DNA from 3 places in the Laedolimicola intestinihominis genome. Region 2 is predicted to be linked to each of the others. Evidence: riboswitches for the same ligand, from Rfam matches in the RefSeq annotation. Region 2 holds a riboswitch; each other region holds the start of a gene.
What was found. Region 2 has a riboswitch for cyclic di-GMP ahead of WMO29_RS01555 (response regulator). Riboswitches for the same ligand answer to the same signal wherever they lie in the genome.

Region 1 (7,658 bases), on a different contig from region 2:
CTCGGAATCTCCCACAATGTGAGGCACATTGGCCAGCATCTCTGATAAAGTTCCCCGCTGGAAGATAAAGGCCAGGAACAGTAGCAGGATAATACCTGCGCCCAGGGTCATCCACAGGAAATTCCGAAACTGCAGCACGCCCTCCGGCTTCGTCCCTCTCCGACGCCCGCGCACCGTGGCAATCAGGCAAATCAGTCCGTACCCGGCGTACATCAGCACCGCGAAGGGATTCGCCAGCACGATCACCGCCATCAGAATGCCGCACAGGATATATTCCGGCACCGAATGCTCCATATCCGCCGAGAGCACCGCCAGCAGTACCGGCAGGATGCCGAATTCGATGGAATTATAGGACATGGCGCAGATGCTGAAGGGCGCGAAAATCGCGAACAAAAACGTTGGTCCGAAGGAAGCATATCCACGCCGCTGAAACCGCAGATAGAAGAACAGCGTCAGCACGCCGGAGTACACCAGATAGACAAACCGGCTCGCCATCACAATTCCTTCCGTAGACCCCATGACCGTCCGGATCAGGCTGTAAATGGGATGTAACAGAAAGGAACAGAGCTGCTGGGTCGGATTCCACTCATCGATCAGAATTTTCTCTCCCCGGAAAATACGCTCCGAACAGCCGATAAAATACATCTCATCCGCCGTATTGAAGCCGTAGATGCTCCTCCATATGAAAATCACCTGTAATAAAAGAAACAGGCCGATAAAAATCAGGTGCTGCCGCCTGCGGTCTGTCTGCATGGTCTCTACGTTCACTTTCTATTCTCCCATTTATTTCCAATTATGCTCGCAACGCAGAGGCTGCTGTTACACAGCCCCTGCGTTTTTTTCAGCCTCTTAAACTCTGTCCGTGCAGCCGCACATCTTCATACGCGTCTCCACGATGGCTTTCACGTGCTCCATGGCTACCTTGCCATACTTCTTCGGATCGAAGGCGTCCGGGTTTGCCGCCAGGAATTCCTTCACGCCGTCGGTATAGGCGATACGAAGCTCTGTGGCAAAGTTGACCTTGCAGATACCGCGCTTGATGCTCTCTACCACTGCTTCCTCGGACAGGCCGCTTGCTCCGTGCAGTACCAGCGGGATATCTACGACTTTCCGGATCTCAGCCAGGCGGTCCAGATCCAGCTTCGGTACTCCCTTGTATACACCGTGAGCGGTTCCGATGGCTACGGCCAGGGATGTTACGCCGGTGCGCTCCACGAATTCTTTTGCCTCCAGCGGATCTGTATAACCATTGCCCTCGCCGCCGTCCAGATCGTCCTCTTTGCCGCCGACCTTGCCAAGCTCCGCCTCTACCGGGATTCCGGAAGGTCTGCAGGCGTCTGCTACGGCCTTGGTTACCGCTATATTTTCCTCAAACACATTGTGGGAGCCGTCAATCATGATGGAAGTGTAGCCGGTCCGCAGCGCCCGCATAGCCAGGTCAAAGCTATCGCCGTGATCCAGGTGCAGACACACCGGAACGCTGGCGCGCTCAGCGGCCGCCTTTACATTTGCCAGATACATATCCAGTCCCGCGTACTTAATGGTGGACGGTGTAGTCTGCAGCATCAGCGGCGCCCGAAGCTCCTCTGCCGCCGCGATAACGGCCATTACCATTTCCATATTCTCCACATTGAAAGCGCCTACGGCGTAGCCGCCCTTCTGTGCGTCCAAAAGCATCTTTTCTGATGTAACAAATGACATGATCGTTCCTCCTCGTCTGATTCAGTGTTATCTTTCTCACCTTATCTATCATACCCCGTATCTCGAAAAAGCGCAACCTCCAACGGGGTTTTCCTGTCCGGAAAAAAATCTCAAAAAAAGCAGAAGCCCGCATTCTATTACATCAAAGTTCCGATTACGATTGCGACAGAAGATACCATCGACTGTTTTGAATAAATCATTGTCCTATCACCTTGCTCACACGAAAATACGCCGAAGGCTTTCGCCCCCGGCGTATTTTCCGTGATCTCTCACATTCCCCTCTTATAAGTAACCCTTCTATGCCGCTCACACAGCTTCGAAAAGCTCTTATCATATAATAGTTTTTATGTAATAGGGATTCCATCGAAATTTCCTATTACATAAAAAATACTGCAACAGGCGTCAAAACAGGCGCACAAATCACAGCATCCAAACATATCAGAATTCTTTTCGGACTTCCAATAGCAACCGGCTGTCATAGTTTTACCCTTAGACCCTTTTGGCTTTGCGTCCCTGCTTTTCAGCAGGTTTGCCCAGTATTCTCTTTTTGCAATATTGTTCATTTTAGCAGAGTCCCTTCCATATTGCAAGTCAGATTTTTGTCAAATTTTTTCTCCCGTCATCTGTTAATTAGTCATCTTCCCAGATATACGTTTTTTTATTGTTCGAAGCAAGGTTCGTTCACCGATAGAGACTCCTTTCCGGGCTTTTTGCTCTATAGGAATCATAGTTTTCGCGCTTTAACGCAACACAGTGTTTCCTGTAGAGCAAAAGGAGCACGGAACCTCGCAGTTCCATGCTCCCGTATGTAACTTCTCTTTTCGAATTAACGGATAGTCTTGTACAGCGGGCCGTATGCCTTGCATGCACGGAAGTCCTGTCCCTCTTTGTTCATACCGAATGCGTTCCATGCTGCCGGACGGAAGATCTCCTCTTCCGGAACATTGTGCATACATACCGGGATTCTTAAGATGGAGCAGAGGGTAATCAGGTCTGCGCCGATGTGACCGTAGCTGATAGCGCCATGGTTTGCGCCCCAGTTGTTCATCATATCGTAAGCGGTCTTGAATGCGCCCTCGCCTGTGCAGCGCGGTGCGAACCATGTGCAGGGCCATGTATAGTCTGTTCTCTTCCACAGAGTATCGGATACATCATCCGGCAGGTTGATGGTCCAGCCCTCTGCAATCTGCAGAACCGGTCCAAGTCCTTTTACCAGGTTCAGGCGAATCATGGTAGCCGGCATCTCAGCTCTGGTCAGGAAACGGGAGGAGAATCCGCCGCCACGGAAGTAGCCGTTGTCAGCTGCGTTCCAGGTGGTTGCTTCCATAATCTTCTTCTGATCCTCTTCGGTTACATCCCACCACTGCTTCATGGTGCCGTTGCCGTTCTCATCCTTTACTTCGCCGCAGGCATCCAGACAGCATGCGCCGGAATTGATCAGATGGATAAAGCCGTCAGCCTCTTTTGCCTTGCCTTCCAGATCGTAGCCGGTAACTCTCTTCACTGCGTCGCCGCTCCAGTAGGTACGAACATCCGCGAACATCTGAGCGCGGCCGGTCAGCAGCTTCATGAACAGCATACCCAGACCGTTCAGTACGTCGTTCTCGGTAGCCAGGATATACGGCTCTCTCGCGCCTTCCCAGTCAAAGGAGGTGTTCAGCATTGCCTCTGCGAAGTCTCCGTTCGGGTAGAAGTCTGTCCACTGTCTCTGTCCCTGGAAACCAGCTGCCAGAGCATTGTGTCCGATAGCTTCCTCGGAGAACTTCGGATCCAGGTTATCGCAGCCGTTCATCAGCTCTTTGATGATAACTGCCATTTTTACAACAAACTCGAACTGCTCTTCCTTCTGCTCCTCAGTCATCTGAAGCTCAGGCGGGTTCTTGTCAAAGCCGATAGTACAGGTCTCTTTCGCCCACTTCAGAGCCTTCTCAAACTCTTCATGATCGTAGATACCCTCTGTCATACGACGGATAATTTCAACCTCGTCTACAGACTCCACACGCATTCCCAGATATTCCTCGATGAATTCCGGGCTGATGATGGATCCGCCGATACCCATGGTAACGGAACCAATCTGCAGGTAGGATTTTCCTCTCATGCTTGCTGCTGCCACTGCGGCGCGGCCGAAGCGGAGAAGCTTTGCCTTTACGTCCTCCGGGATAGTCTCGTCGTCGGCGTCCTGAACGTCATGTCCGTAGATACCGAATGCCGGAAGTCCCTTCTGTGCATGGGTAGCCAGTACGGAAGCCAGGTATACAGCGCCCGGTCTCTCGGTAGCATTCAGTCCCCATACGCCCTTGATGGTCAACGGGTCGGTGTCCATGGTCTCGGATCCGTAGCACCAGCAGGGAGTAACGGTCAGGGTGATGTCTACGCCTGCTTTACGGAACTTGTCTGCGCAGGCAGCTGCCTCGCCTACACGACCGATGGTGGTGTCTGCGATAACCACCTTTACCGGCTCACCGTTGGAATAACGGATATTCTCCTCAAACAGCTTTGCCGCTGCTTTTGCCATACCCATGGTCTGCTCTTCTAGGGATCCTCTTACATCAAGAGCTCCTCTTCTTCCGTCGATAGTCGGACGGATACCGATTACAGGATAATCGCCAATTAATCTAGATTTTGCCACTTTTTAAACCCTCCATTTTATAAAAATAGATTTTCACGTTTCTGATGATCACATTATATAACACTTTATAAAAAAATGCACGTAATTTTCTGTTATGATATGGACATTTTTTGTGCTAATTGTTATACTTCTTCTATATAAAAGAAACTTCTTTTATCACATTCGACTGACAATTTGCGTGGCAGGAGATTATTTGTTATGAAAGCTTTCCATGAAGTGCGAAATTACGACTCTGACTATATGGTCTGGCACTCCCGGTATGAAAATATCGGGTTTCTGGCCCATTGGCATAAGGAAATCGAGCTGATCTACGTCCGCTCCGGTTCCTGCTCATTAAGCATCACCGATCAGACCTTTCTGGCCCGGGCCGGGGATCTGGCCATCTGTGAAAGCGGCATGATTCACTACAGCAATTCCCATGGCATGGACAATTCTCTGGATTTTATCATTTTTGACACCTCGATTCTGGGACCGATTTTTCAGAATCCCGGCTTTACGCATCCCCTGGTCACCCGGGAGGAGCTGGAAGCCTGCGGGCTGTCAGAACGCCTGCGCGCGCTCATCGACACGGTTTCCCGTGAGCTGGAACAAAAGCAGCCCTTCTATCAGGAAGTGGTCAGTTCTTCCCTCCAGACCTTCTGGGCGCTGCTGAAACGCTATCATCCCCGGAATGAAACGGAACATCTGCCGGATGACCGCCGTTCCCGTACCCTGGGGGAATTACAGGAGCTGCTCTCCTATATCGACGAGCACTATGCAGACAACATCACCCTGGAATACGCCGCTTCCCGGATGAATTTCAGCAACAGTCATTTTTCCAAGACCTTTAAAAAGCTCATGGGTATCAATTTTGTAACGTATCTGAATCTGGTCCGGGTGGAACAGGCCGCGTCGCAGCTTCGGAACACCGAAAATAAGATTACCGACATTGCCCTGTCCTGCGGCTTCAATAACATCCGCACCTTTAACCGGGTTTTCAAGGATATCACCGGCTGCACGCCCTCCGAATTCCTGCTGCTGGCCGATCCGGATGTATACAAGAGAACCTATTACAATCGCCGCTCCGCGGAGAAGGAGTATGTGGAGCACGATTCTTTAACCCTTGTGAAAAATCATCAGTAAAAGGAGGTTCTGCCATGCTACAACACCCCACTCTGATTCGCAAACGTCTGATTCCCCTGGAAACCCTTCGTCTGGAAAAGGATGTGATCATCCATCAAAGCGACCGGCTGCTGGTCACCCGATGGACCACCATCCGGCCCAAAAAAGAGCTGCATCACGGCGCTTCCTGTTTTCTTTTGAAAGAAGGCTGGAAGGTCAGCCGCTTTCTGGACCACCAGGGCAATCTGATCTGCTGGTACTGTGATATCATTGCCACCAGCTACGATACTGCTACGGACACCTTTACCTTCACCGATCTGCTGGCGGATGTGCTGATTTATCCTTCCGGCATGATTAAGGTGGTGGATTTGGACGAGCTGGCCGAGGCGGTGGAGAAAAAGCTGATTACCACCGAGCAGCTTCTGGATTCCCTTCGGAAGTTGGACGCTTTGCTTCGGCTGATTTATGACGGAGCCCTGCTGCCGGCACTGGAGAAATACTGGCCGGAGGAGCTATAAAAACAACGGGGTTTTTATGCAGCCGGGAGCTGGCGCAAAAGGCCTCCTGTGGTTTTCCATATCCGTTGTCTGCGCAGTTTCTCGTTACATCTGTTCGCTCAGCCCGGACTGAAGTCCGTTCTGAACGTACAGATGTCTCGAAAAGGCAGACAACTGGATATCAGAAAACCGCAGGAGGCCTTTTGCGCCAACTCCCTTTTTCTACTTTTTCTACATCTTAAAGCGTAGATGCTACCGTATAGCCCTCCAGAGTTGCTTCCTGGATTTTTCTCGGTTTCTCACAGTCGCCTATCATATAGGTCTGCGGCACAATGCCGTAAAAGCTTTCGGCCACTGCTTTATTGGCACGGACACCGGTTGATATGATTACCGTATCTGCCGGAAGGAATACTTCTTCTCCATCCTTTGTTTTGACGCGTACTCCCTCCTCTGTGATCTCCTGACATCCAGTCTCCATCATCACATGCAGAGTCTTTGCCTGCTCCATCTTATGGCGCAGTGCAATCTTATACAGCATATTGCCCTGGGCTGCAAGCTCCGAAGCCATTTCCACAATGGTAACATTTTTCTTTTTCAGAAGCGATAATTCCAGACCAATTTCTGCTCCGATAGTTCCGCCTCCAATGATTACCACATTCTGGCCTATCTGCTCTTCCTGCTCGATGGCTGCATAGAAATTGATAACATGCTTTCCATCAATTCCTTTGATGGGCGGCGTCGCAGGGGAAGCTCCCACTGCCACAATCACTGCATCCGGCCGGATCTCTTTTACCATCTCCGGTGTAGCCGTGGTATTCAGCCGCAAATCAATCGTTGACTTTGCAATCTGGGCCTTCAGGTATTCCAGATAAGCCTTGATATCTATCTTGAAACGCTCCATGGCCACATAATGAATCGCTCCGCCGATATGATCACGCTGTTCCAGAAGAATGACCTCATGACCTCTCTCGTAAGCAGTCAATGCCGCTTTACAGCCTGCAGGTCCTGCTCCGATGACCAGAATCTTCTTTTTCGTTTCTGCCTTGGGAAGTACTCTGGGCACCCAGTCCTCATTGGCAAATCTGGGGTTGACGGAACAGCCTACATTTCTACGGTTTGTAGAGATGTGGTAGCACTGGAGACAACGGATACAGGGAACAATATCCTCCGGTCTGCCCTCCAGGGCCTTTATGGGCCAGTTGGGATCTGCTGCCAGCGGTCTTCCAAGGGCCACCAGATCTGCGCATCCATCTGCAATGATTTTCTCTGCCTCGTCCGGATTCATGATAGCTCCGACTACAGACACCAGAATATCCACATTTTCCTTTATCTTCTTTGCGTATTTTACATTCGGCATATGCTCAGAAAAATTGGTGGTTGCCATGTAGACATTTGCCTCATGCTCGATGTCCAGTCCACAGGAAACCTGTACCACATCGATGTACTTCTGTGCCGCCTTCACAAAGGTCAGCACATCCTCAAATTCAATTCCGCCCGGCATCCACTCATTTGCAGAGACACGCATTTCAATGGGAAAATAGGGTCCTACTGCTTTCCGTACCTCTCTCAGAATCCGCAGCGGGAATTTCATCCGGTTTTCCACGCTTCCACCGTATTCATCTGTACGTTTATTAAACAGCGGAGACAGAAACTCTGTTGCAAGCCAGCCGTGTCCGAAATGCATGAAAATCATATCAAAGCCAATGGACTGTGCATCCTTTGCTGTCTGT
Region 2 (7,658 bases):
TTATTTTGATGATTTAATAGGATATATTGGTTCGTTTAATAAATGGAGCATTTTTAAAAGACGTCCTCAGGATGGAGAAGTTGGAGAATATATTTTTTTTAATCACAGTGAGGAAGAAGTACACATGGGATTTCAGTTTTTGTTAACAGGAATTCTGAGTGTTTATTATGACAAGACTCGTAACTATATCTCAAGACCAGGATTTACAGCGTTTCCTTCACATAGGGCATGTGACAAAAAATTGGGTGATATAGAAGTTAGGGCGATTAGATGATTATTTGGTGGGGAGTATTTCAAACGGGCTAAATATATTACCCCACTTTGAAACCTATTGAATACTTTCGCTATGCAGTATAAAATCAAAGTTCAGGGGAATGTTGAGACGGTAGTCTTGCTTTCCAAGGGTGAGGTCGACTCGAAAAAGATTCGGGTTGAGTTCTCTTTGGAAGATATGGATATGTCCGAATTTCAGGATGGGGCAACCTACACCCAAATCAAGGACTATGTGCTGGAGCATAGCGGGTTAAAGGTATCCAATCTTTATATCTCACAAATTAAGCGAAAATGTGGGATTGAAGTTGGCAAAAACTATAATCCACCAAAGTCCGAGGATTCCAGACAGCCCCAGTGTCCGCCAGAAAAAGAGAAAGCAATCAAAGAGGCATTGAAACATTTCGGTATGATTTGAGGTGGCGAATATGGAGCGGTTGATTTTCTGTGAGTTCAATATGGATACTACTTGTGTTGAACTGAAATTTGCCGACAATATGTACCAGCGGTAAGAGTTGGCCTATCTGATTTACAATACGCCACTTGAATATACTGACCTGATTTTGAATGTGATTCTGAAATTCACTTAAAAATGTGACTGACTACCATTACCTGAATTAAATGATTAGCCACGGCTGTTGTTCCGAAAAAGGAATAGCAGCCGTGGCTTTATTTGTTATTCTGCGGAACTTTTGATAAGAAAATTTCTATCCCACATAAAACCCACAAATCTTCCGGATAAAATAAAAACAAGATCAAACAAGGAGGATAAATGAATGGATATACTGATTAACCATTGGCACTGTATCATTCCTGCTGTTGTAATGCTGCTGGCAATGTTTTTTCTACGCAGCAAGGATAGCGATAAGAATCAAAACGGAGAAAACAAAGATACCCATGAATCATAACTGATAAAGGAGCAGAGATATGTCGATCTGGAAACGAATCAAAGCCGATGCCAATCGCTATCTGGAGCGGATGGCAAAATCAAACAAAGAGCTTTTTGGCGATGGGCGGCCTGACTGCTGCAAGTTAAATCGCCGATAAAACGTTTTGACAACACGAAATTGTTAGTCCACATAAAAAACACATATTTGTCAGATATAGTAGGGATATCAAAAGCAAAGTGCATTTGGAGGTAAAAATGTCAAATAATCGAAAACCAGATAAGGAGCAGACGGCGAAAGCACCACAGGAGAAAACAAATTTCCTTCCGATTTTCGCGGTTGCGGCAGTTGTAATCTGTATTGTTGTCGTATTCTTGGTAAATCGAAACGGTAACGCAAACGGGAACGGTGCTATTGGTCGAGAGGCCAACGGAGCAGTAACCATCTCTTCCAGAGAATCGCTCGTGATTCACACTGCAGATATTACAACAGATGCTTCTTTTTTTCCCGTTGAGGTCAATGGCACACGAATGGAGGTAATTGCGGTTAAGGACAGTGAAGGAAATATCCGCACGGCGTTTAATACCTGTCAAGTCTGCTATGATTCCGGTCGGGGATACTATGTACAATCTGGAGATTATCTGGTCTGCCAGAACTGCGGCAACCGCTTTTCGATGGATCAGGTTGAGATTGAATCCGGTGGTTGTAACCCGTGGCCTATTTTCGCTGAAAACAAGACTGTGACTGCCGATGAGACTTGGAAAAGGTGGGAGCACTTGAACGGAAGAGACAGGTTTTGAACAGTAAAAATCAAAATCTAATAAGACTAATAATAACAATACTAATTTTAATAATATCTATCTTATCCTATCAGGAAGTGAAGAAACATCACTATGGATGGGATACGATGGATTTTAATGACAATGTCAGAAAGGATTTTAATTATGGTCAAGAATAAAGTGGTTTTAAAAGAAAGAGATGTATGGAGCAATTTAGCAAATTTTATTGGAGAAATGGTAGCAAAGTATGCGGAAGCAATGGACTTGGATAATTTGCCTGATCCGGATTTTTATCTTCGTAGGGAAAGAATAAGACAGTTGTACATGGAGCTATATAAAGAGAAGAATATAACAAAGTTCAGAAATACAAAAATCTCTATTGAAAGAAAAGTTGCAGCATGATACTATAACCGCATAGACGGATGGATGAATTTGTAAATACGGATATGCACGGAATGTTGATGGAGGAAAAATCATGATTATCAGTGAAAGAATTTTTTGTGTGATGGAGCAGAAGAACATAACGCAGTTGGAACTCTCAAGAAGGACCGGGATTGCAACAAGTAACATCAGTGACTGGAAGAAGAAAAAGACGAATCCCAAAGCGGACTGTCTGTTGTCTATATGTGATGCATTGGAGATTACTCCCGAACAGCTTTTGACTGGAAAAGGAATTGATCCGGAATATAAAGATGCAGATATGGATTATGAAGTTACCAGGTCGGATATTAAGATTTTAAAGCAGATTCACAGCCTTGGAGATGCGCAGTATAAAAGATTGATGGCGTATATGAAAGCCTTGCAGAAGTTGGAACAGATGGAGAACATGGTGGAGGAATAGAGATGGCAAATAAAATAGTTAGGGAAATTATTCACGCAAAAGGAATTGATATTGGGATTTACACGAAAGATTTTGAAAATGAATATAAATGATGAATGAGCTTCATATGAAAAAAATGTTAGCTTTTTAGGATTCATTGATTTAGATTTTTTATAAAGAGAAGTTCAAAAATAGAAGTAAAAAATGTGTAGATTTTTCAAAAAAAATTATTGACGTGCGGAAAACCGCATGGTATGGTTTTTTAAAGAAAGAGATTATTTTAAAGGCAAACCTGTTGAAAGGCAGGGTCGCAAAGCCAGAAGGGACTAAAGTCAGAAAACTTGACTATGTCAGCCGGTTGCCACTGTTTCCATATCATCATAATATATGGAAAAGATGTTTGAACAGAAGAGATTCCGATACCTGTTATACTATATAGATGTGTGATTTTAGAGAAATATAGTAGGGACACTGGCAGATTTTGGCAAGTGTCCTTTTTGTATGCAAAAATGGGTAACAAAACTAGCAGGGACAGGTTTTCTGTATACAGATAAAAGCAGGATGAAGAAGGCATAAGACGGAGAGAGGACTTTTATAAAATGAAAAATTATGAAGACAAAATATATTCATTAGGTGAGACTGTAACGGGGCAGACACAGGCCATGTCACAGGCCGTACAGAAAACACTGGAAAATAATGGCGGGGTAGGTATAATGACAGGATCTTATGACCAAAACCTGTCTATTTTATCTGTGGATAATCTGCTGTTGCATAGTACAGGATATACATTCGATACTTTCATGGAACAGACAAAAGGCTCATTGAGAAACTTCTTTTATGACGAGGAAGATATACTGGAGCGAGACCGTTTTTTGCAGCTTCACGGAACAGGGGAAGCACAGATCCTTACAGCAGACGGTACAGTGAATAATGTACGGCTTTGTAAAGAGGATGCGACAGATGAGGCGGGCAGACAGATCTGGGTTATGTCCGTACAGGTCAATTGGGATCATGTAAATCTGGCACTGCTCAATGAGGCTATCTATTCCGGCTTCTGGTATTTTGACTGTGATGAAAACAGTGAGATTGTGAATGCGAACTGGAGTCATGAATTCCGAAAAATGCTCGGCTATCATGACACTCTGGACTTTCCGAATAAACTGGAATCCTGGTCAGATCTTCTGCATCCACAGGATAAAGAAAGAGTAATGGTGCAGCTCCAGGCGGCAATTAAGGATAAGACGAACCAGATAAAATACCAGGTAGAGTATCGTATGAGAATGAAGGATAATCAATACCAGTGGTTTCGGGCATCGGCAGAAGTGATACGTCGTCTGGATGGTTCTGCCAGCAGGATTGCCGGGATTTTTATTAACATTGATGGGGAGAAAAAAGAAACCATGCAGGCACAAAAATCTGCTGCTTTCCACCGGGCTTTTACGAAAGCAGATTTGTGCGAGTATTATGTGAATCTGGAAGCGAATACTTTTGATACCTTTAAGGTTGAACCGTCCCTGATGACAGTCTTTGAACAGAGCCATACGTGGGATGAACTGGTTCGGCATTTTGTGGATTCCTATGTTGTGGAAACCGATAAGAAGGCGGTAGCCTCTTTTTATGACCGTGGTTATATTGCGGAAAAGCTGAAAGGCCTGGAAACCGAATTGGCTTTAGAGTGTCGTATCACTCTGAATGGAGAAGAACGATGGGTTCGTAATGTAATCATACGCGGCGAGATAGAGGATTCGGAATATGCCATGATCTTTCTGCGTGATATCACAGAGGCAAAGGTAGAGAGCGCACGGCATCTGCAGATGGCAGCGGATAATGCTTCCATGGAGCAGCTGATTCAGAGTATTGTGCGTCTGGTTGACCGCTTTGTTGTCTGTGATCTGGAAAATGACAGATATGAATTCTACAATCTGAATGGACAGATGATATATAAACCTCTGGGATTTTATCATGATTTTCAGATGCAGGTTCTTGAAAAATATAAGACACTGGAACCATTGGAAGCTATAGATATCCTGATAGCCCCGGATAATATTCGGAAGAAATTGAAAAATGAAAATGATATTTATAAGTTTGAGTATTGCAGCCTGGATGAAAAGACTTATAAAATCGCTTCTTATATTCCCTTGGAATGGAAGAATGGAAAGCTGGAAAAGGTATTGCTGGCATCCATGGATGTGACACAGGAGAAGAAAGCAGAAATTGAATCCCGTCAGGCACTGAAAGAGGCTTACCGGTCCGCAGAAAATGCAAATCGTGCGAAAACAGAATTCCTTTCCAATATGTCCCATGATATCCGGACACCAATGAATGCGATTGTGGGTCTGACGGCAATCGCAGGAGCAAATGTTGAGAGCCCGGACAGAGTCATTGAATGCCTCGGCAAGATCACAGAATCAAGCCGCCATCTGCTGGGGCTGATCAATGAAGTATTGGATATGGCACGTATTGAAAGTGGAAAAATGACACTGGCACAGGAAGATTTCAATCTGTCAGAGCTGGTAGATAATCTTATTACACTTACGAAACCGGTGCTTGATGAACATAAACATAATTTTGATATACACATCAATCATATTGAACATGAGGCTGTCTGTGGTGACAGCTTGAGGATTCAGCAGGTATTTGTGAATCTGATGAGTAATGCGATCAAGTATACACCGGATGGTGGGGATATTACTTTTTCCATAGAGGAAAAACCCAATGGATTTTCAGAACTTGGATGCTATGAATTTACGATTGAGGATAATGGAATCGGTATGTCACCGGAATTCCAGAAAATCATGTTTGATCCTTTCAGCCGTGCAGATGACCACCGGACAACCAGAGTTCAGGGAACCGGTCTTGGAATGGCAATCAGCAGAAATATTGTGAACCTGATGAATGGCACTATTAAAGTGGACAGTACCTTGCACAAGGGAACTAAAATCACAGTAACAATTTATCTGAAGATTCAGGAAAAAGGAAAAGAACAGGGCAGAGATCTGATGAATCTGCCGGTTCTGGTTGTGGATGATGATAAGACATGCTGTGAAAGTACAATTGCCACACTGAAAGAAATCGGTATTACAGGTGAATGGGTTCTTTCTGGCAAGGAAGCCGTTGAACGTTGTTATGCACGTCATGAGCTAAAAAATGATTATTTTGCTGTTATCCTGGACTGGAAGATGCCGGAGATGGATGGTATAGAAACTGCCAGACAGATTCGGAAACGGATTGGGAAAGAGATTACCATCATTGTACTGACATCCTATGAATTCAGTGAAATTGAAGAAGAGGCAAAGGCGGCAGGTGTAGATGCTTTTATTGCAAAACCGCTGTTCCGTTCCCGGCTGACGGCTACACTGCGGCAGTTTACTTCAGGAAGAAAAGAAAAAACAGCAAGAAATTATTTGGAAAAGCTGTCAGAATCAGACTACACAGGAAAAAGGATTCTGCTGGTTGATGATAATGAGTTGAACAGAGAAATTGGTGTTGAAATTTTGCGGATGACAGGGGCAGAAGTGGAAACAGCAGAAAATGGAAAAATCGCAGTTGAAAAAGTGGAAGCTTCTCCGAAAGGTTCGTATGATCTTATTTTTATGGATATCCAAATGCCTGTCATGAATGGTTATGAGGCAACTGCAGCAATCAGGAGCCTTCATGGTGAAAAGGGAAAACTGCCTATTGTTGCCATGACTGCCAATGCTTTTGCAGAAGATGTACAGTTGGCAAAAAATACAGGCATGAATGGACATATTGCGAAACCGCTGGATATGAATAAGCTGAATGATGTTCTGGAAAACTGGCTGTAATTGCCTTCCTGAATGCATGGGAAAAGCAGCTAGGAAACACAACTTCTGGATAAGATGTCTGCAGATTTTACTTCTGTTTATTATGTTGAATTAAATACCGGTTCCTTTGAAATTCTCCATTTGAGTGCTGGGACCAACGTAAAAAAATGAATCTGAAGCAGTATGATGATTTCTCGGAGTGAACGCATTACATACCATTATAGAAGCAAACCGAATCCGGAACATCATAAATTTTTTGAAGTGCGGGCAAGCAGAAGATATCAATGATATTGTCAAGATTAGATAAAATCATCCATACCGACGGAAAACATAAATTATGTTTTTGACCTCTTTCGCCGCAAACAGAAGCAAGCATGCATATCATCTGGAAAAATATCAAGTATTTTCTAAAGCGTCTGAAAAATTTTTAGAAAAATTGAAATTAATTTCTTTATGATAATTTATAAAAGGGGCTGCCGCTCATCATCTATTATTAATTTTGCATGGATATTCGCTGATAATAGGTATTTATGATATCCTGTAAAGTAATCATATTCATTTTTTCTTCAGCAGTTTTTTGGATTTCATGATAGAATCCCTGCAAAGACAACTGAATATTAATGCCAACGCCGCAATCAGGGTTGGTATGAGTATCTAAATGAAGCAGCGGCTTCTCACCTTCAACTGCTTTATAAATATCCAGCAATGTGATCTGTTCGGCTGGTTTTGAAAGAGAAGGACGGGCATGTCCGGCTACACTGGTTATAAGTCCGGCTTTTTTTAGTTTTAACATAAGCTGGCGTACAAAGCCGGGATTTGTATGGACACTTTCTGCAATTGAGGCACTGGAGAGAGATTTTTCCTGGTTGATAGCAATCAGAACCATTACATGAACAGTATCGCTTAATTTCGTTGAGTATTTCATGATAAGAAACTCCTTGTAGTATGATATAATGATTTTGTTTTCACATATTTTTAATTTTGACGATTGTAAATAATATAGTTACAACTATAATAAAGCTTAAAGGAAAAGTCAACACAGGAATGGATAAAAGAGAATCCGGACAAAGCCAGATTTATGAAACCACCAAAATTCTTGCATAAACATTGATTATTA
Region 3 (7,658 bases), on a different contig from region 2:
TGTTTGGATGGAATTTCTATGCAGCTGATATAAATTTCTCCGTTTTCTCTGTTATATTTCACCGCATTCGACAGAATATTCATCATCACACGTTTCACATACCCCGGACTTCCAATAAAATCGCGGTGTGTAATTTCTTTTTTCTCCCACATGATCCGGATATTCTGTTCTGCAGCCATCTGCTCGATCACAACAAATACTTCCCTGAAAATACTGCTCAGATTAAACGGAATCTCTTCCAGAACGATTTCACCTGACTCAAGCTTACTCATGTCCAGAACATCGTTTACCAGCTCCAGCAACAGATTAGATGCCTCTTTAATCTTTGTCCTGTATTCTGTCTGCTTCTCCATATCATCTGCGTAATGGTCTGCCATATTGACCAAACCGCAGATTCCATTGATCGGAGTCCGAATATCATGGCTCATCCGCTGGAGAAACTCCGTTTTTGCCTCATTGGCGGCTTCTGCCTTTTTTGCAGCTATCAGAAGTTCTGTCTTATATTTTTCATCTTTTTCCTGTTCCTGTTTCTGATGTGCCTGCTTTATTCTGTATGTCCAGAACCAGAATGTGCTGAATATCAGAAAATAAAGAAAAATAACACTTATCACACTTAATGGAAGATTACTGAATACTTCCGTATCCGAAAGATACGCATAGATATAATAATCACGCTGCTTCAGCATGATTCCGTAGCATCCGGCTCCTTCGTTCTTCAAATGATAAATGTGCTGACTGTCTGTATGCTTTTTCATTGCCTGAACAACTTCGTTGTCGGTTGTATTCTGCCCTAACAGGCTCTCATCATTGCTGGCAACAACGATTCCCTCGTCTGCAACAATAATCGTTCCATCTTTCTGGACACTATAACCATTTAAAAGCCCTTGTATCGTCAGCGTATAGTTTCTGGCAAATTCAGGAGATGTGTAATAATAGGTCGCAACGATACCTGGTGCATCTTTTCTGGCACAGGCTGCAATGTCAATATGTGATCCGTCTTTCCTGTTAAACCGTTCTGAATAAGTTCTTTCTTCATATCCGTCAAAATCCATGATAATGTCTTTTTGCAGATACTCCGTGATCTCATTAGTCAGAGACTCATCCATACTGTATTCACAGTCCATCTTTCCCTCTGCATCCAGTATAATGATACCATCCACCCAGAGAGTCTGCAGGTTTTCTTTCAGAAAATCCCGACTTAGCTGACCGCCGTTTTCTATTTCCGTATCGATATTCGTGCTCATCTGTCTAGCACTTTCAATGGCACGGAGAAGACTTTTGGATTCCGAAGATTCATTATAATGGGTGTAGGTGGAGCACTGCACTTTCACATAGTTTACAATCTCCACCATTCTTTTCTCTGCTTCCGCTTTTTCTGCGTGGAAGAAATAAAACAGAGAGACTACTGCCACACAGATTCCAATCAAACCTCCGAGCAGCTGGATCCGTTTTTCTTTTTTCTTTCTCTTAATATCCAAGATCATCCACCTCCAGGTACTTCCGGGGATCATCCAGGTATTTTTCAATGATTTTCAGGGATGTGCCATCCTGACGCATTTCTTCCAACGTCTGCCCCATCTGCTCACAGATTCCTCTGTCATCATCTTTTGCAAAAGCGACACCTATTCCGGTGATCATCAGAGGCTCTTCCAGAATACGGAAGCTTGCATCATAATCCTTCATATACTGAACGATAGATTCCTCGTGTGCTGCAACTGCATCTACATATCCTTTTCCAAGAAACGTATAGATCAGCTCCCTGTGTCCCAGGCTGATCAGATTACCCAGCTTTGGAATTCTCTCATCCGTCCGATTCAGGAAGATGCCTTCCGGTTTGGTTGTGGACTGGACAGCCAGGTTCTTTCCCTCCAAGTCACTCAGTTTATAGATATCACTGTTCTCATTTACCGCAACCACCTGACGGCTTGCTATGTACGGTCCCGCCCAGCGATAATCGTCAAGGCGTCCTTCCATGGAAAAACAACCCATGATACAGTCAATCTCTCCGCTCTCCACCAGTTCCTTTTTCTTCTCCCAGTTAATCTGGACAACCTCCACCTGATAGCCCATTCTTTTGAATGCTTCCGTAGCCAGTTCTACATCTATGCCCGTCGGCACACCATCCTCATTCAGATAATTATAGGGTGGATAACTGTCGCTGCCGAGTGTAATGACCGGCTTTTCGGTTTCTTTTTTACTGCTGTCTGTATTTTTACACCCTGTCAGGGTGACTGCTAAAATTCCCGCAAGCAAAATGCCTGCAATTATTCTTTTTCCTTTCATTTTTCTTCTATTCCTGCTATTCTGCTATTTTCCTTTTTTACAATATCAAAATATCCAACAATTCCTATGTATCTGATGAAGCTTTATTTTACCATAAAAAAGCACTGCCAAACAGACAGTGCACCTCATTTCATGCAACTGGCTGCCATTTTACAGGCCCTTTAGCTTTGCGTCCCAGACTTTCATCTGGTTTGCCGAATATCCTATTAAAGCTTTTAAACTCAAGCGAAAATATTGATATCATTATACTCCCATATTCCACTGTACGCAAGCAAAACCACGCCGTTTTGATGCTTTTAATGCTTTTGAAACGACGAATCATTGAGATTGATCAAGATTCAATCCTTTTTTCTGATACTTCGACCGAATCAGCCACTTCTGATCAATCTTCCGCACCCCATCTTCAAACCGGATATGCAGATTCACCGAGCCCGTTTTCTGCTCTACTTTTTCCACCCTGCCATGCCCGAATTTGGGATGAGACACCTGCTCACCGATTTGATACTGAATTACGCTGTCTTTCGCTTTCTTATGCTCCTGCTCCCGCCGATACCGATCCCGCAGAGGGACCGTCTTATCGTGAATCGGATTTTTCAGGACCTTGTCGTAATTATGCTTCATCAATGCCTCGCCTGCCTTGTAATAGGGCGTCGGTGCTGCGCCCACCAGGGAACAACAGTATTTCCAGGCGCTGCCGTGGGTGCCTGACTGCCACTGATACTGCTTCGGAATCGGCATATTGTACTGCATGTAATGGGCGTATTCATGGCGGTAGAGATCTGTCCGCTCCTCTTTGCTCAGCGGATGCTTCACCGCATAGCCGATAAAAAGCAGAGAAAAATGAAAATGCTCCTTCTCATTGTGACTGCCCCGGGTGTAGGAGCCCAGACAGTCCGTATCCATGCCGAAGGTAATCGGCACCATAGCCCCCTGTAGGTGAAATTTCCGGTCAAGCTGCTCGTAGAGATTCTGGATCTGCGTCCGCAGAATCGGAATTTCTTTCTCCAGATTGGCCTTTAAAAACAAATTATCTTCAAAATTTTCCATACCTGTTCCTCAAATACTCATTTTCTGTGGTTCCATTCACGCGACTCGCGAAATCATTTCCCTTAGGCTGTCCTTATAACTGCCCCTCACGCACCATTTTCCGCCAGGTGTGTACAAAGTAAAGAATCTCCGCCACCGACGTGATCGTCCAGGAGAAGAAATACAGCAGATAAAGTGACGGAATCGTATGAAAATATGCGAAAACCGTGTAAATCCATGCAATTCGAAACACGCAGGATCCCAAAATCACGATGACCGTCGGCGCCACGCTCTTTCCAAGTCCTCTGGAGGCCGCAATGGTGCAGTCCATAAAAGCCGAAATCATATAGGAAAAGGCCATAATCCGGATTCGCTGCATGCCCACATCCAAGACCGCCGCCTCGGTGGCGAAGAGGCTTAGAAACTGCCGCCCGAACACAAAAAGCAAGCCGCCCAGAATCGCGCCGATGGCAAAGGAATAAAACAAACTAATAAAATAGCTTTTTAACACCCGCTTTCTCTGCCCGGCGCCGCGGTTCTGCCCCATAAAGCTGGTGCAGCCGGTATAAAAAGCGTACATCACATTGAAAATAATGGTATCTGCGTTGGTGGCTGCCGCATTTCCCGATACGGTCACTGCATCGAAGGAATTTACACCGCTTTGAGCGCCTCATCAGATGTGCCAGAATCAGAAATGCCGACAGATACTGGGAAATAGCGCTGGCCAGAGCCACGCCTTCCGCCGCCATGTGACACTCAATAACGAAAAACAGGTTCAGAATCACATTGATTACACCCGCAAAAGCAAGATACATCAGCGGATGCTTTGTATCGCCCGAAGCGCTCATGACGCCGTTGCCAAAATTGTAGATACCCATAGCCGGCATGCCGACGGCATAGATTTTCAGATATAAAACCGCACCATCAATAAGCTCCGGCTTGGTGTTCATCAGCGACAGCATCCCCTTCGCAAAGGAAAAACAGATTCCGCCTGTCAGAAGTCCTATAAGGCCGCAGAGCAAAAAAGCCGTATGAATGGTCTTTTCCGCAGCGAACCGCTGACCATTTCAATCCCCTTTGATTGTTTCATATTTTCACTCATGGTAAATCTCTCCCTCACTAGAGCATACTATCTACCTTTCTTTTTGTAAATATGGAAATTTTGACGGAGTCATGGGATATTTTCTCTTGCGAAAAACGCAGCAAGAACCCCATACCTCACAAAATGAAACAGATAGCTTCCGATCTCAAAAATGACGCAGCTTCCCATGGGGTAACCTGCGCCATTTCGTTCGTCTTATATAAAATTTTATCCTAACAGTTCTTCCACCATCTGTGCATCAAATTTCACGGCTTTTACTTCATTTACTTCAATCTGGTACAGCGCATTGGCCGCGATATGCTCCGCCGCCTGCTCCAGGTCGCGGATTCCGGTCGTATCCGCATACTTGGCAATGACTGCGTCCAGGCCTTCCGGCGTCACGATGCACTCATCCTTACGAAGGCTCATGCGCTTCAACACCTTCGGCAACGCAAATTTGGAAAAAATCACCTTTTTCTCTTCTTCCGTGTAATCCGGAATATCAATCACCGCAAAACGGGACATGAGCGGCGCGCTGATCTGGCTCTTATCGTTGGCTGTGGCGATTGGGTACACGCCTACGGTGGGCACCATACATTCCATGTAGTTGTCGGTGAAGCCCAGGTTATCCAGCAGTGTCAGCAGCACATCTGCGGGATTGCCGTTGCCCTTTCCGGCGTTGGCCTTGTCCAGCTCATTGATAATGAACACCAGATTGGACTCGCCTGACATGGAAAACGCCTCCATGATGATACCCGGCTTCGCGTTGGCATAGACACGGGAGCTTCCGGTCAGCTGCTCCGGATCGTTGATGGAGCTCATGTCCAGGGTGGTCCACGGCAGCTTCAGGATACGCGCCACCGCATAGGCGATCTGGGATTTTCCGGTTCCGGCCGGTCCCACCAGAAGCAGTCCGTAAGCCGGAAGTGTATGGGTACGGTTAATCTGTATGATGGTTTCGATAATACGCTGCTTTACTTTCTCCATGCCGTAGAGCTCTTCATCGAGAATTCTGCGGGCTTCCTTCGGATCAATGGCTTCAAAATAATTGCTCTTCCATTGAATATTCATCATAATGGACAGGGCCCTCTGGGCGTGACGCTTTTCCTCCGGGGATACTTCATGGGAGTGGGCCACCGCCAGGTTTCTTCTGGCCCAGAGCTGAATATTGTCCGGAAGTGTACGGCCTGCACAGGTCATGAAATCAGTGATGCTCTGGAGACTGGTCAGCTTCATGTCGTCGCCGACCTCGTCCTGATCTTCATCCGTTTCTTCCTCGGAAGGCGCGTTGCTGGCAAAAAGCCGGTCGATCATAAACTGCAGAAAGCCGTCCTCTGCGGAAAGCTTGGTGCCGCCGCCAAAGGCTGTCTCCCGAATCTTGTATACGGCATATCCGTCCTCCCGGTTGGCACCGGACAGGCGTACGTGGATCTGATGCTCGCCCAGCCATTTGATCAGGCTCACAAAACGGGCGTCAATCAAAAGAATATCCGCGTTGAATTTTCCGTCTTCTTCCTTGAATTCAAAGGCCGTCTGCTTGGCCGGGTTCGTGAATACGCCGCAGGAATGATGCTCCCACTGACGCTTTGTATTGTCAAGCAGAAGAATCGGCTGCTCCGGGCTGGCCTCTGTGCAATTAGTGCGGTATGTAGTATAGGTACACTCCGGCTCCTTCGGGGCGCCTGCCGGGGCGCTGTTAAAATCGAATACTGGCATGTCGTTACTCCTTTATCTATCTTTCGTAATAATCAATTTGTGCGGAACTGCAAGCTGACGTTTTTTCTCCGCTCATTATACACAATCTATTGTGGGGATTCAACCGGAGAGCATGTATCTCCTCTTCCAGGCAGAAGGAATAAATAATCTTCTCCTTTACCCGTTTTCCGGTGAGCCGCTCCAGGGTCAGCTGATAATAATCCAGCTGCTTTTTGTATTTTTTCAGAAGTTCTCCACCGTCTTTCACGAAATCGGTCTTATAATCCACAACCACGATCTCGTTTTCCCCATTTTCATTTTTTTCATAGAACCAGGCGTCAATGATTCCCTGGATCAGAACCGGCTCGTCGCTTCCGCAGCCGATTTCAAGCTCCCGGGCGGGCATCCGGATTACGAAGGGCTGCTCTGTATGGAATTCTTCCCGAGCCCGGGCTGCGCTCATGCGCTTCGCCAACGGCGTCCGTGCAAAGGCATAGATATCGTAGGGGCGTACCACGTCCGCCTGCTCCTGCGTCATCCGCCCCTCTTCCACCAGCCGCGCCAGTCCTTCCTTCACCTTTTCCGAATGATACAATTCCCGGAAATCCAGACATTCCAGAGCCCGGTGATAAGCCGTACCTCTGGCTGCTCCGCTGATCGGTTCCTTCTCTGACATAAACCGCGGAATATAAGGCACAATTTCTTCCGCCGGATAGAGAAGGGTATCCGCATCCTCCTCTTCCGTCTGTCCCATTTTCTTCAATTCTGATACACTGAACTTGCCCTGCAGGGTGATATCCTCCTGCCACGGGTAAGTGTCGGACAGCTGTTTCTCCAGAAGCTTCGCATACTCCTCGTCTGTTCCCGGAAGCTCCTCCGGGTGGGCGAAAATCTCCCACTGTTCTTCCTTTTCCATCTGCCGGATCAGCGCTTCTTCCGTCTGACCTTCCAGTGTCACTGTTTTTACTTCGAAGGGACTCTCCCCACTTCCCGCCACAGCCGGAAGCACCCAGTCCAGGTAAGTTCCTGCCGTGGAAATCGTGCGAAAAGACAGGCTTTTTCCCATCTTTTCCTCCAGCTTTGCCGCACTGCCCAGCAGAATCAGTTTTTCCTTCGCTCTGGTAAATGCCACATAGAGGACGCGCAGCTCCTCTCCCAGCATCTCCAGATCCAGAGCCTTTTGCAGCACCCGTTTGGGGAGCGAGGCGGTGCGGGTACGAAGCTCGGCGTCCACCCAATCTACGCCTACGCCCAGCTCCGGGTGAATCACGACCCGGCTCCGGATATCCTGCCGGTTAAAGCTCTTGCCAAGTCCGGCCACGATGACAACAGGGAATTCCAGACCTTTACTCTTGTGAATGGTCATAATACGGACCGCATTTTCATTTTCACCCAGAATACCGGCCTCGCCGAAGTCTTCCTTATAGCTCTGCAGCTGCTCCATATACCTTACAAAATGGAACAGTCCCCGGTAGCTGGTCTTCTCAAAGGCAATGGCTCGCTCAATGAGCATCCGCACATTGGCCTCCCGCTGGGTCCCCGCCGGCTCTGCCGCCAGGTAGTCGCCGTAGCC

Region 1: linked by a shared signal. The riboswitch ahead of gatY (tagatose-bisphosphate aldolase subunit GatY) and the one ahead of WMO29_RS01555 (response regulator) in region 2 are both predicted to bind cyclic di-GMP.
Region 3: linked by a shared signal. The riboswitch ahead of WMO29_RS08085 (substrate-binding periplasmic protein) and the one ahead of WMO29_RS01555 (response regulator) in region 2 are both predicted to bind cyclic di-GMP.

What each region holds. Positions count from the first base shown of each region.
Region 1 covers NZ_JBBMFE010000005.1:26,962-34,619, reverse strand. Annotated here, with positions in the region: gene WMO29_RS07055 (hypothetical protein) at 1-768, opposite strand, end outside; gene gatY (tagatose-bisphosphate aldolase subunit GatY) at 850-1,701, opposite strand; cyclic di-GMP riboswitch class I at 2,162-2,245, opposite strand; gene WMO29_RS07045 (L-fucose isomerase) at 2,528-4,330, opposite strand; gene WMO29_RS07040 (helix-turn-helix transcriptional regulator) at 4,529-5,452, shown strand; gene WMO29_RS07035 (ribonuclease FAU-1 family protein) at 5,467-5,949, shown strand; gene WMO29_RS07030 (oxidoreductase) at 6,167-7,658, opposite strand, start outside.
Region 2 covers NZ_JBBMFE010000001.1:354,590-362,247, forward strand. Annotated here, with positions in the region: gene WMO29_RS01515 (DUF6602 domain-containing protein) at 1-274, shown strand, start outside; partial or broken gene WMO29_RS01520 (23S rRNA (uracil-5-)-methyltransferase RumA) at 476-688, shown strand; gene WMO29_RS16795 (DUF6061 family protein) at 699-782, shown strand; gene WMO29_RS01530 (hypothetical protein) at 1,047-1,178, shown strand; gene WMO29_RS01535 (LDCC motif putative metal-binding protein) at 1,198-1,317, shown strand; gene WMO29_RS01540 (DUF2318 domain-containing protein) at 1,415-1,957, shown strand; gene WMO29_RS01545 (hypothetical protein) at 2,102-2,338, shown strand; gene WMO29_RS01550 (helix-turn-helix domain-containing protein) at 2,412-2,777, shown strand; cyclic di-GMP riboswitch class I at 3,032-3,122, shown strand; gene WMO29_RS01555 (response regulator) at 3,356-6,562, shown strand; gene WMO29_RS01560 (Rrf2 family transcriptional regulator) at 7,035-7,466, opposite strand.
Region 3 covers NZ_JBBMFE010000006.1:25,386-33,043, reverse strand. Annotated here, with positions in the region: gene WMO29_RS08090 (ATP-binding response regulator) at 1-1,484, opposite strand, end outside; gene WMO29_RS08085 (substrate-binding periplasmic protein) at 1,468-2,283, opposite strand; cyclic di-GMP riboswitch class I at 2,414-2,489, opposite strand; gene WMO29_RS08080 (hypothetical protein) at 2,602-3,330, opposite strand; gene WMO29_RS08075 (MATE family efflux transporter) at 3,404-3,904, opposite strand; gene WMO29_RS08070 (MATE family efflux transporter) at 3,798-4,331, opposite strand; gene WMO29_RS08065 (AAA family ATPase) at 4,619-6,106, opposite strand; gene addA (helicase-exonuclease AddAB subunit AddA) at 6,123-7,658, opposite strand, start outside.